Regions from separate parts of the Micromonospora yongxingensis genome, predicted to be linked through region 3. Evidence: riboswitches for the same ligand, from Rfam matches in the RefSeq annotation. Region 3 holds a riboswitch; each other region holds the start of a gene.
What was found. Region 3 has a riboswitch for cyclic di-AMP ahead of ACTWLT_RS08575 (C40 family peptidase). Riboswitches for the same ligand answer to the same signal wherever they lie in the genome.

Region 1: it holds a riboswitch for cyclic di-AMP, as region 3 does, so the genes downstream of both, ACTWLT_RS28865 (C39 family peptidase) here and ACTWLT_RS08575 (C40 family peptidase) in region 3, are expected to answer to the same signal.
Region 2: it holds a riboswitch for cyclic di-AMP, as region 3 does, so the genes downstream of both, ACTWLT_RS27900 (transglycosylase family protein) here and ACTWLT_RS08575 (C40 family peptidase) in region 3, are expected to answer to the same signal.
Region 4: it holds a riboswitch for cyclic di-AMP, as region 3 does, so the genes downstream of both, ACTWLT_RS22015 (coiled-coil domain-containing protein) here and ACTWLT_RS08575 (C40 family peptidase) in region 3, are expected to answer to the same signal.

The regions. Positions count from the first base shown of each region.
Region 1 covers NZ_JBQXEO010000034.1:28,709-31,884, forward strand. Annotated here, with positions in the region: gene ACTWLT_RS28860 (hypothetical protein) at 97-864, shown strand; cyclic di-AMP (ydaO/yuaA leader) riboswitch at 1,152-1,292, shown strand; gene ACTWLT_RS28865 (C39 family peptidase) at 1,526-2,380, shown strand; gene ACTWLT_RS28870 (hypothetical protein) at 2,451-3,176, opposite strand, start outside.
Region 2 covers NZ_JBQXEO010000031.1:55,829-59,004, forward strand. Annotated here, with positions in the region: gene dinB (DNA polymerase IV) at 1-459, shown strand, start outside; gene ACTWLT_RS27895 (hypothetical protein) at 560-919, shown strand; gene ACTWLT_RS27900 (transglycosylase family protein) at 950-1,630, opposite strand; cyclic di-AMP (ydaO/yuaA leader) riboswitch at 1,631-1,802, opposite strand; gene ACTWLT_RS27905 (ThuA domain-containing protein) at 1,968-2,624, opposite strand; gene htpG (molecular chaperone HtpG) at 2,698-3,176, opposite strand, start outside.
Region 3 covers NZ_JBQXEO010000004.1:267,984-271,159, forward strand. Annotated here, with positions in the region: gene ACTWLT_RS08570 (N-acetylmuramoyl-L-alanine amidase) at 1-1,630, opposite strand, end outside; cyclic di-AMP (ydaO/yuaA leader) riboswitch at 1,865-2,000, shown strand; gene ACTWLT_RS08575 (C40 family peptidase) at 2,076-3,053, shown strand; gene dcd (dCTP deaminase) at 3,113-3,176, opposite strand, start outside.
Region 4 covers NZ_JBQXEO010000019.1:68,098-71,273, forward strand. Annotated here, with positions in the region: gene ACTWLT_RS22010 (carbonic anhydrase) at 1-433, shown strand, start outside; gene ACTWLT_RS22015 (coiled-coil domain-containing protein) at 489-1,508, opposite strand; cyclic di-AMP (ydaO/yuaA leader) riboswitch at 1,512-1,643, opposite strand; gene ACTWLT_RS22020 (YibE/F family protein) at 1,810-3,176, opposite strand, start outside.

The DNA of each region.
Region 1 (3,176 bases), on a different contig from region 3:
GTCGACTCATCCGCTCCGCACCCCGCCGACCCGTGGCCCGCCGCCGGTGGCCCGTGCGGATCCTCATCGCATCACTCTCTCCGCGAGGTGCCGACCATGGAGACCGTCGTCTTCCACCATTTCCTGACCGAGGTGCCGCAGGCCGCCGCCATCTGGTCAGCCCTGTTCCTGCTCGCTCTCACCGTGCTCGCCGTGCTCGTCGCCCGCCCGGAGCGGGACCAGCCGGCGGTGGACCCGGCGCCGGCGCCAAGCGCCCGGGAGGTGGCCGAGGCCGAGGCCGCCGACCTGCGCCGGTACGCCGAGGAGGTCGCCGTCGCCGCTGCCGGGGCTGCGCAGACCGCCCGCCGGCGGCGCACCGACTGGCTGACCGCTCAGGAAGAGGTGGAGCAGGCCTGGGCCAGGTACGACGAGGCGGACACCGCCGCCCGCCGGTTCGACGGGGCCGGCGCGCTGCCCACCCCGCGTACGCCGCGCACCCCCGCCGAGTACGCCGCCCGGGAGCGCTATCTGCATCGTGCGGCGATGGAGGCGCACTGGCGCGGTGACCTGTCCATGCGGCAGCTCGGTGACGTCTTCGCGCACCGCAACGGCTGGGATCCCCGCCGGCACCCCGTCGAGCAGGAGGCGCTGCTGAGCCGGGCGGTCCGGGACGCGCGGCTGGCCGACTACCGGGCCGCGGCCGGGCGGGAACGGTCGGCGTGGCGGGACGCGGAACTGGCCGCGGCCTCGGCCCGGGCGCTCGCCGAGGAGGCGTACGCGGCGGCGGCCCGGCTGCGCCCGAACACGCTACCGGCACGTCGCACGATGACCGCGGCGCTGCGTCCGGCGGCCGTGACGCGGTGGCGTCCGGCCCGGGTCGGCTGAGTCGTCGATTAGGGACGTGAGCCCGGTCACACCCGCTCGGAACCGGGCGCACGGCGCGATCGGCGCGATTGTTCCCGCGAATCCGGCGCCGTTGTCACCGGCCTGTCCGGTTCCCGCCCGCAGGCGCCTCCGTAACCGGTTGTCCCATCGAGTCGCGTCAGTGGCAATACGCGCAGAAATTGCTGCGCCATTTCAGGTTTACGCAGGTGAACCTGGCTTGGCAGGGTGGGAACACGACCAGTAGTGTCGTCCCGTCCGGTGCGGTAACCGTTCGCAAGAGGCGACGCCGCGCCGACCCGCTTAATCGTGATCAACGAACCGGGGACCCACCAGCAAGTCCGGGGTGAATCCGCGAGCCACGGCCGCGGTAGGGCGATCTTCCCGCCCGAATCCGTCAGCTAACCCGGTAGGCGGTGTCGGAAGGAGTTCCATCCTCGTGCAGCAACTCTCCACCCCTCGGTTGTTCCCCCGCCTCCACGGCGCCGCGGTGCCCCCGCCCATCCGTCTTGTGACGGTGAGCTGACCCCCCGGGTCACCGCCTCTTCCGCCCGGCCACGCCGGGCCATCCCCTGAGCGGTTCATCATCCGCGGACCACGGTCCGCGCGTTGGCGCCTGCCCGGATACCGGTCCGGCCCCGGTGTGCCGCTCTCCCCCTGATCCGTGGAGGACCCCGTGAAGCACACCCTGCAGCGTCAGCTCCGCCGCCTCACCAGCGAGCGCCCGTACCAGATCGTCGCCGCCTCCGCCGCGGCCCTCGCGATCGCCACCACCGGTGGCGCCCTGCTCGCCGGCACCGACGACGCCCCGGCCACCCAGCACACCGCGACCACGGTCGCCGAGATGCGCAGCGACACCGCTGCCTCCCGTGGCGACGCGCGCGACGCGTCCCCCTCGGCCAGTTCCGCGCCGACCACCACCGCTCCCGTGCCGGCCACCAGCGCCGCGTCGCCCGCCGCCAAGGCCAGCGGCAACCCGGACCTGACCCGTAAGCCGCAGCCGCCGAAGCCGCCCGCGACCAAGGTGCTCGACTACGACTACCAGGCGCAGAACACGTACTACAACTGTGGCCCGGCGGCCACCCGCAACGCCCTCAGCGCCACCGGCATCGACCGCACGCAGGACGAGCTGGGCGCCGAGCTGGGCACCACCGAGATGGGCACCAACTCCGCCCTGGACACCACCCGGGTGCTCAACGCCGAGGTGAAGGGCTCCCCGTACCGGACCCGCATGTTCGCCGGCACGCCCAGCCCGGCGCAGATGGACCAGCTCCAGGCCGACGTGGTCGCGGCCATCAGCGCCGGTCGCGGCGTGGTGGCCAACGTCGTCGGCGACGCCACCGACACCAACGGCGGCTGGCACTCCTACGGCGGTGGCCACTACATCGCCGTCGTGGGTTACAAGGACAACGGCCGGACCGTGCGGATCGCCGACTCGGCGAACGCCGCCGACCCGGCGTACTGGATCACCACGATCGACCTGGCGAACTGGATCGCCACTCGGGGTTACTCCGCCTGACCCGGGCGCAGCCGCCGCGGGCGCCGTCCCCCACGAGGGGCCGGCGCCCGCGGCGTCCGCGTCGGTGCGATCAGTAGCTGACGAAGCCGTACAGCGCGAGGTGGTTGGACTTCGTCCCGCTGACCGTGTGGTCGACTACGGACGGCTGCACGCTGCCCTTCACGAAGAGATAATCGATCTTGCTGGAGCCGCTGGTGGCCTTCGACCCGTAGCCGGTCATGCCGTACCCGCTCAGCGTGCCCGACGCGATGCCCGTGCGGTTCGCGTCGATGCCCACGATGCGGATCGTGGAGGCGTTCAGCAGGCTGGTCGCGTCCGCACCGAGGTGGATGCCGCTGTTGGCGATGCCCCGGTCGCCGTCGCCGGCGCACGCGTTCTGCCGGTTCTCCTGGGGTAGGTGCATCGTCGCGGCGAACACGCTGGTGCCGGTGGCCCTGATGGTGAACCGGGCCGCGATGGCGCTGGTCCGCTTCCACTTGTAGTAGTCGGTGCTGTCCGGGTCGCTGTTCGGCGGCTTGTAGAGCGTGCACCCGGCGCCGTTGTCGTAGGCCGTGCCGGGCTTGAGCCAGCCCGCGCTCCAGTACTTCGAGATGTCACCGGCGGCGAGGCCGAGCGTCCTGGTGTTCCAGATGATCCCGTTGGTCTGCTTCTTCTTGAGGTCACCGAGCGCCTGCGAGCTGCACCTGTGCGTGCTGCCCCACGGCTCCGGGTCACTCCAGGCGACGATCGCACCGTACGTGCCCGCCGGGTAGCCGAACTTGGCCGACAGTTGATCGGCGTACGCCTCGGCCTGGCC
Region 2 (3,176 bases), on a different contig from region 3:
GCCCAGCACGCGCTGAGCCGTATCCCGCACGCGCCCGCGGAGCTGGACGCCATCCTGGCCGGCCTGGTCGACCGGGTCACCCGACGGATGCGGGCCGCCGGGCGCTCCGGGCGCACGGTGGTGTTGCGGCTGCGCTTCGGCGACTACACGCGGGCGACCCGATCGCACACCGTGGGCAAGGCGACCGCGGACACCGGCCCGCTGCTCGCCGCCGCGCGGGCGCTGCTGCGGGCGGCCCTGCCCGAGATCGATCGTCGGGGCATCACGCTGGTCGGCGTCTCGGTGGGCAACCTGGACGACAACCCGGTCCAGCCGGAGCTGCCGTTCCACCGCGACCCCGGCGCCGAGCTGGATGCCGCGGTGGACGCGGTCCGTGACCGGTTCGGATCGGCGGCGCTGACCCGGGCGGTGCTGCTGGGCAGGGAGCCGGGCGTCGAGATGCCGCTGCTGCCGGACTGAGGAGGCACCAGGCGCAGCGGTGCACGTCACAGCGGTTGTGGGGTTTGAGGGCGGCGGGAGTGGTGACGTTGTGGGGATCAGCCTGACAGGGGGGACCACCATGTCCGACGACACCAGCAACCGTCCGAGCCGGCGTGCGCAGCGCCCCGCCGACGTGACCGACCCGCTGCTCTGGCAGCTCGCCATGGACGTGCTGAGCGCGCACGAGCCGGACGAGGACGGCGCCTGCCGCAATCTGCTCTGCGCCGGCCAGACGTGGCCGTGCGCTGCGCGTGGCAGTGCGGAACAGTCGCTCCGGCTGGCCCGTGGCGCGGCCGACACATCGTCCACAGTCACATCCGAGCAGGGCGAGGGGGAAACGCCCCGCGCCCAGCGGCCGGCGGAGGATGTTCCCGCCGCGCGGCGGGCCTGGTCTGGTTCGGAGTCGGCGCGTTCGCAGGCGGCCGTCGCGGCGGCCTGACGCCACCTGCTCGACACACGCCGGCGGGCGTCAGAGAGAGAGCCGCTGACCCGGGAAGATCAGACCCGGGTCGGCGCCGATCAGCTGCCGGTTGGCCTCGTACAGGGCCTGCCAGCCGCCGGACACCCGGTTGGTCTCGGCGATCTCCGAGAGGGTGTCGCCCGGCTTGACCAGGTACGTCTCGCCGCCCGTCACCGGCGCGGTGCGCTGGTGGTTGCGGGTCGCCGGCTGCTCGCCGCGCGACGACCGCTCCTTCGGCTTGGCCGTCGAGCCGGACTTCGAGGTCGGCTTCGAGGACTTCGCGGTGGACTTCGTCGACGACTTGCTGGCGGAGCCGCCGCCCGACGAGCCGCCCTTCTTGCCGCAGGTGGGCCAGGCGCCGATGCCCTGCCCGTCGAGCACCTTCTCGGCGATGGCGATCTGCTCGCCGCGGCTGGCCAGGTCGGCGCGGGCCGCGTACTTCTTGCCGCCGTAGCCGGCCCAGGTGCTCTGCGAGAACTGCAGCCCGCCGTAGTAGCCGTTGCCGGTGTTGATGTGCCAGTTGCCGCTGGACTCGCACTGGGCGATCGCGTCCCAGTTGACCCCGGCCTGGGCCGGTGCGGCCGGGCCGAAGAGGGCGACGGCGCCGGTGACCGCGCCGACGGCCAGGGTGCCGACGGCGACGCGGCGGGTGGTGACCCGTCGATGACGGGGGGTGTAGTCAGACGTCATGTGAGCTTCCTCCACGCCGGCGAGGTGAGCTGTCGGGTTCGGGCCGAGGAGCCCGGCCGCGCGGTGGCGGCTTCACCCCGAGGTGACGTGCACCGAGGAACGTTGGGTCCCCCGCTCCTGCCCGGGTGACTGGGTTCCGACGACCGGGGGCAGGATTTGGCGTTACCGGTCGCGGTGTCCGCTGTGGCGGACCCGACCGACGTTAGGCACGGTCGGTGACGGTCGCCCACCCCCTGTGAACTTCTTCACCGGCTCACGCGGGGAGTCCCGCGCAGCGGTTGCGGGCCGTCGGAGACTGTGCACCGACCATCGTGGACCGCTTCCGATCAGGGGGTGGTCAGGTCTCGTGGCGCAGCCAGGCCGCGATCCGGCCGAGCAGCTCGACATGCCCCGACGACTCGTACGACCGCACGTCGTGACCGAGGGCGCTGTAGACGATCCGGCTGGTCCCGGCGGTGCGTGCCCAGACGAGCGGGTGCGTGGCGCCGCCCTCGTCGTGCACGTAGAGGGGCACGATGTCGGCGCTCTCGACCAGCGCCAGGTCGGTGTAGCGCTCGTCGTGGACCTCGATGTCACCGAGGCCGATGGTGATCGGATGCTCGACGCGGGTACGCCGGATGCGGCTCGGGCCGATCGGAGGGTGGAAGGTCCGGCCGTGCTCCCACGCGGCGCCGATCGTCGACCGCCAGCGCGGCAGACCGGGGAAGGCCAGCGTGGCGCTGTGGGTGGCGAGCAGGCTGCCACCGCGGCCCAGGAAGCCGTCGAGGACGCGGGCGAAGTCCTCGTCCTCGCGGATCGGGGTCGACCGGTCGGCGCTGGCGTTGACCACCAGCAGGCGGGCACCGTCCAGGGCGGTGGTAAGCCGGTCGACGGATGTCACGGTCGTCACCGGGCCGCCGATCAGGTCGCCGATCGCGGCACTTGTCTCGGCCAGCCGGTGCCAGGGGTCGGCGTGCGGACCCTCCCCGCTGAAGATCACGGTGTCGTCAGGCATGACCTCTCCCGGTGCCGGACCGGCCGGCGGGGCCCCGCTGATCGGGCACCCGCCGGCCGGTGGGGTCGATCGGTTACAGGGTGCGGGCCAGCCGGTCGGCGAGCACCCGGGTGAACCGGGCGGGGTCGGTCAGCTCGCCGCCCTCGGCGAGCACCGCCAGGCCGTACAGCAGCTCGGCGGTCTCGGTCAGCGCCGCCGGGTCGGTGCCCTGCTCGTGGGCCTTGCGCAGCCCCGCGACCAGGGGGTGACCCGCGTTGATCTCCAGGATCCGCTTCGTGGTGGGAATCTCGTGCCCCATCGCCCGGTACATCTTCTCCAGGGTCGGGGTGAGATCGTGCGCGTCGCCGACCACGCAGGCCGGTGAGGTGGTCAGCCGCGACGAGAGGCGGACCTCGCGGACGCTGTCGGCCAGCGTGGTGCCCAGCCAGTCGAGCAGAGCGGCGAACTCCTGCCGCTGCTGCTCACGCTCGGCCTCGGCCTGCTGCTTCTCCTCGTCGCTGTCCAGGTCGACCTCGCCCTTGGCGATCGAGCGCAGCGGGCGGCCGTCGTACT
Region 3 (3,176 bases):
GGTACCAGATCGCCGTCCAGTCGCCGCGGACCTCCGCCACGGCGTACGTCTGGCCGGCCGAGGCGCGTGCGCCGTGGTCGGAGACGTACATCGTGTCCGGTGAGCCGTCCGGGCGCAGGGCGATGTCGTTGACCAGTGGTGCGTCGTGATTCGGCGCGCTGTGCAGGATCACCGCCGACGAACCGCGCGACGGGCACGGCGCGGCCGGCGGCACCGGAGTCGGTACGCCCGGCGGCTGCTGGTTGCAGCCGTGGAAGGCGGGCCGGTTGGTGGCGAAGTCCGGGTCGATGGTGACCAGGCCGGTGCGGGCCGTGCCGATGGTCCGGAACGGCGCCTTCATCAGGTCGAAGTAGTGCGACCAGTCCCAGTAGGGGCCCGGGTCCCAGTGCATGCCGCGGACGTTCCCCGCGATGGTGCCGGGCACGTTGTCGTGGCCGATGATGTGCTGGCGGTCCAGCGGGATGTTGAGCTTCGTCGCCAGGTGCCGCACCAGCTTGGCCGAGGTGCGGTACATCGCCTCGGTGTACCAGGTGCCCTGGCCGGCGAAGCCCTCGTGCTCGATGCCGACGGACTTGGCGTTGACGTACCAGTTGCCGGCCTGCCAGCCGACGTCCTTGGTCTTGACGTGCTGGGCCACGTAGCCGTCGACCGAGCGCAGCGTGTAGTGCCAGCCCAGGTAGTCCGCCTGCTTGACCAGGTCGACGCTGGGCGCGAAGTAGCCCTCGGTGTCGTGGATGACGATGTACTCGATCTTCTGCTGTGCCGGGCGGTTGCCCAGGTCGTGGTTGCCGTAGTCGCCGGCACCCGGCCCGTACTTCTCGTACGGGGCGGGAATCCACTCGCAGGCGAGGCGGACCGGGCACTCCAGCCCGTCGGGCCGTTCCGTCCGCCGCAGCCCGAGCCGGTGCAGCGCGCTGGCGTCCGGGTTGACCGCCTGGGCGGTCAGGGTGACCTGGTGGCCGTCGTCGGTCCGCCGGCTCGCGCCGACGCGGATCTGGTCGTACACCTCGTCGGCGAAGGCCGCCGCGGCGTCCTCGGTGTCGGCGCCGGAGTACCGGGCCACCGCGCCGTACCAGGCCCCGGGGTCACTCACCGCGCCGACCGGGCCGCCGAGATCCCTCTGGTACGAGGAGAGCAGCGCGGCCCCGCCGCGGATGTTGGCGGCCGGATCGGAGCGGAGCGTCTCCGTGCCGACTCCGACGAGGCTCGCCGCTGCCTGGAGGGTCTGCAGCGCCGCCGCCGCGGGCGGGGCCTGCCGCGATCCCGTCACCGTGGGCGCGGTGACGGTCAGCGGCCGGGACTCGTCGCCGCGCGGGTCCTCGCCCTCGTCGACGTGGCCACCGGCGGGCAGCGTGGTGACGTGGGCGGCGTCGGTCAGGTGCAGCGGCCCGTAGCCGCCACTGGTGCTGGGGGTGCCGGGATGGGTGTCCCACCGGGACTCCAGATACGAGACGCCGAGCAGGATGCTTTCCGGAACGCCGTACTCGGCGGCTGCGGCGGCGTACTGCTGCTGGCGGTCGGCGGTGGGCGCGGCGGTGGCCGGCCCGGGTAGTGGTACGGCGGTCAGGGCGGCGACCACGGTGGCGGCGAGCAGCGCGCGCCGGCCGGTCGACAGGGTTGGATGGTGCATCGAACCCCCTAGATATAGCGAGTACACGTGAGGTCACCTTCGCGCCGTCCGGGAGTCCGCGTCAATATCTTTCCGAATATCGGCGCGATAGGAAACAAATCTCCGGCCACGGTGGGTGATCCCGTCGGATCGGTACGGAGTGTCACGGCCGCGCGGGTTGCGGATCGGTAACAGCCGTCTCTACTCTGGTCATTCGTCGGCCCGACAGCAGGTCCACCCAGCCCGGGCGGTAACGGACCGACACCGCCGAGTCGCTTCCGAGCGAACCGGGGACCCAGGTTTTCCGGGGTGAATCCGCAACCACTGCGGTAGGGCGCCAACTTCCCGCCCGAACCCGTCAGCTAACCCGGTAGGCGGTCAGGAAGAAGGAGTACGGAACCCGGTGGCTCACCATGCCCCGCGGCCGTCGTCCGAACGGTCGGCGTCAGCCGGCCTGACGTCGATCGTGCCGCGCCCACGCTGGTCCCGCTTCACCACCGCCCTCGCCGCACTGGTCGGCGTCGCCGTCGTCCTGACCGGCAGCGCGACCGCGGCCCACGCGGACCCGTCCGTCGCCGAGATCGAGCGCCAGATCGACGCCGACTGGAACAAACTCGAACCGATCATCGAACGGCACAACGCCACCCGCACCGACCTGGCCGCCAAGCGCAGGCAGGCCGACGCGCTCGCCGCCCGGATCGCCCCGCTGGAACGCCAGGTCGACGCGGCGATGGACAAGGTCAGCGCGCTCGCCGTCCGCGCCTACAAGGGTGAGGCCGTCTCCACCGTCAACGCCGTGTTGGGCAGCCGGTCGCCGAGCGAGGTGGTCGGGCAGCTCGAGATGCTCGACCGGTTCGCGCACAACCAGCAGGAGGACGTCGCGCAGGTCGCCGACCTGCGCGACGAGCTGGCCCGGCAGAAGGCGCCGCTGGACGAGATGGTGACCCAGCTGACCCGGACCGAAGCCCAGCTGGCGGCCAAGAAGAAGCAGATCAACGAGGAGATCGACCGGCTGCAGAAGCTGCGCCTCAAGGTGTACGGCAACGGTGGTGGCGGCCCGCTGCGTCCGGCGCCCTGCCCGGCCAGCTACCCGGGCGGCGGTGCCGGCGTGGCCGTCAAGTTCGCCTGCGCGCAGATCGGCAAGCCCTACGTGTGGGGCGCCGAGGGCCCGAACTCGTACGACTGCTCCGGCCTGATGCTGGCCGCCTGGGCCAAGGCCGGGGTTTCGCTGCCGCACAACGCCGCCCAGCAGAGCCGGGTGACCAAGGACGTCAGCAGGGCCGACCTGCGCGCCGGTGACCTGGTCTTCTACTACAGCGACATCCACCACGTCGGCATGTACGTGGGCAACGGCTGGGTCGTGCACGCCTCGCAGGCCGGCCAACCCATCAAGATGAAGAAGGTCGACGACGGCCCGATCCACAGCTACGGCCGCCCGGGCTGATCCCGGATGACCGGAGGGCCCGTCGCGATTCGTCGCGGCGGGCCCTCGTCGTTACCGGGTCAGCGCGTCGGCCAGGTGCGCCAGTGCTGCCAGGCGCGGCTCGGAGTGGGCCCCCGCTGGCCC
Region 4 (3,176 bases), on a different contig from region 3:
CGGGCACACGGCCGGCCCCGAGGTCCTGGGCAGCGTGGAGTACGCCGTGACCGTGCTCGGCACCCCGCTGGTGGTGGTGCTCGGCCACGACTCGTGCGGTGCGGTCCAGGCGGCCCGGGAAGCGGTCACCACCGGCACGTCGCCCCAGGGGCACCTGGGTGCCGTGGTCGACGCCGTGCTGCCCAGTCTTCGCCGCGCCGCCGCCGACGGGATCGACGACATCGACGGCATCGTCGACGTCCACATCGCACAGACCGTCGAGACGCTGCTGGCCCAGTCGCCCGTGCTGGCGGACGAGGTGGTGCGGGGCCGGTGCGCGGTCGTGGGGATGTCGTACCGGCTCGCCGCCGGAGCGGTGCGCCCGGTGACCGCGGTGCCGGCCGGCACCACGCCGCTCGACGTGCCGACCGCACCCGGTCCGGCCGCCGCCTGACGCGACGAGGGCCGCCCCGCGACGCGGGACGGCCCTTCGACGTTCTGCACGCGGGTCAGAGCATCGACATGTGTACGTGGTCGGTGTGGTTCGACGGCCCGCTGTACGACTTCCAGCCGGTCGCCGGGAACCAGATCTGCCGGTTCCAGATCACGTAGTAGATGCCGAGTCGGTCGGCGTTGCGGATGAGGAACGCGGCCACGTTGTTGCCGTACGTCCGGGTGTCCTCGTTGTGCCAGGGGCTGAAGCCGCTCTTCTGCAACGACCAGTCGCAGGCGCGACCCTTCGGGTGCTCCCACGGCCCGCCGGAGCGGTAGCAGCCGACGAACCGGTTGAAGCCGGCCCGCTTGACCTCCTTGTACGCGTGCAGCGTGCGCGGCGTGACGCAGCCGGAGGTGGTGGGGTCGTTCTCGCTGCACGACTCGGACTTCCAGTCACCGTCGGCGGTCCGGCCCGGGCCGAGCCGGGCGACCGGCGAGGTCGCCGACACCAGCCCGCCGGTGAAACCCTTCCCACCGACCAGGGCGAGCGCCTTGTCGGCGTCGCGCTTCTCCTTCGCCATGAGGGCCGTCTGCTTCTGCTGCTCGCGGACCTCCGCGTCGAGGGCCAGCTTGGCCTGCTCGGCGCGCGACTTCACCGCGTTGACCTCGGAGAGCTTCTTCTCGTTGACCATGTTCATCTCGTCGAGCACCGCCGCGCGCTGGACGAACGAGTCCGGGGCGTCGCTCTCCAGCAACATCGCGATGGCGCCGATCCGGCCGGTCCGGTACGACTGGGAGGCGATCTGCCCGACCTGGGGGGCCAGCGCCTCCAGCTCGGCATTGGCCTTGTCGACCTCCAGCGCCAGCTCCAGCTGCCGCTTCTTGGACTTGTCCAGTTTGGACTTGGCGGCTGAGTAGTCGCGGTTGGCCTTCTCGATGACGTCGTTGAGCAGCTTGGGCTCGCCGTCCTCCTCGTGCCCGGACGGGGTGGGCGTCGTCGGGGCGGCGTGGGCCGGGAGGGGGCCGGCGAGCACGGTCAGTGCGGCGATCACGGCCACCACGGGCGTCAACCAGCGGCGTAGGGGTGCCGTCACAGTATTCCCTTCCGTCGACCGCCGACCGGGTTAGCTGACGGGTTCGGGGCGGAAGTGGCCCCTACCGCTGACGCGGATTCACCCCACATACCTGGGTCCCCGGCTCGCCGGCTGGCGATTGGGCGGTGGCACCGCAGGCGCTGCGTCGCGCCTTCGGCGGTGACCGGCAGCGAGGTTACCCGAGAGGCGACCGGCTGAGCTACGTCCTGATGCCGACTAAAAGCGTCATTTCGCCATGGCGTTGAGTGACCAGTGACGCGGTTCTCAGGGCGGATGCCCCACCTCGTCACGCTGAGGAGTGTCACCATGCCGTATCCGTGCTCCTGTCGGGCTCGGGCCACCGGTCGGTGGCGGTGGATGGGGGTGTGGCCCCCGCCGGATCCGGTCCGGTCGGGTCCTGTCGACCCGTGCGGGGGGAGCTGAGTGCCGCCAGTGCCTCCGCGCGATCGGGCCTGGGTCGTCCGGCGGGCGGGTCGGCGACCGGGGTGTTACCGGCCGCGCCGGCCGCGGTCACCACGGCGGCCAGGCCGGTGGTCAGCGGTACGGCGGCGATCAGGCCGAGCGTGGCGACCGCGCTGCGGACGATCTCCTGTGCGAGGAACTCGCTGGTGAGGATCTGTTCGATCGGCCGCGTGTCGGCGGTCAGCAGGAGCAGCAGCGGCAGCGAGGCGCCCGCGTACGCCAGCACGATGGTGTTGACGGTGGAGGCGATGTGCGCCCGGCCCACCCGGGTGGCCGCCCGGTAGAGCTGCAACCGGGTCAGCCCCGGGTTGGCGTTCGCCAGCTCGGTGACGGTGGCCGCCTGGGTGACCGTCACGTCGTCGAGCACCCCGAGCGAGCCGATGATGATCCCGGCGAGCAGCAGGCCGTGCAGATCGACGTTGGCCTGGAACATCGACAGGGTGGTGGCGTCCTCGCTGCCGAAGCCGGTGAGGTGGGTGGCGGCGGTGGCGATGGTGGCGAGCACGCCGGTCAGCACCAGGCTGCCCAGGGTGCCGAGCACCGCGACCGAGGTCTGCGCGGTGACCCCGTGCGTCAGGTAGAGCACCACGAACATGATCAGGGCGGCACCGACCACCGCCACCAGCAGGGGTGATCGGCCGGCGCCGATCCCCGGCAGCACGAAGGTGAGCAGGATGGCGAAGCTGGCGGCCAGCCCGCCCAGCGCGGCCAGGCCCCGCCACCTGCCGAACGCGACGATCGCGGCGGCGAACACCACCGCCAGCCAGATCAGTGACGTGCCGCGCTGGTGCTCGGCGATGTTCCAACTGCTGGCGGTCGGATCGGTGGGATCGGTCAGCTCGACCAGGACGATCTCGTCGCCGACCTCGACGCGCGGTGCGCCCGGTCCGTCCGGCACCGGGGTCTGGACCTGCTGGCCGGCGGCCGGCCCGTCGGCCACCCGGATATCGACCGTGCCGCACGGCCCGTCCCCGACATCCGGGGTGCCCTCCGGGCCCGGTGCCGCCGGCGGGCACGGCTCGGTCACCACGCGGGTGACGGTGCCGTGGTAGCGCGGCACGTCGGTGCCGGCGGAGGTCTGCGGTGACCCGTCGCGTGGCCAGAGCACCACCGCGGCGAGCACGGTGGCGACGAAGAGCGGTACCACCGTCGCGATGAGGATCCGTCGCACCCGGGGCGGGGCGGACGGAGCCGAACGGCTGTGGT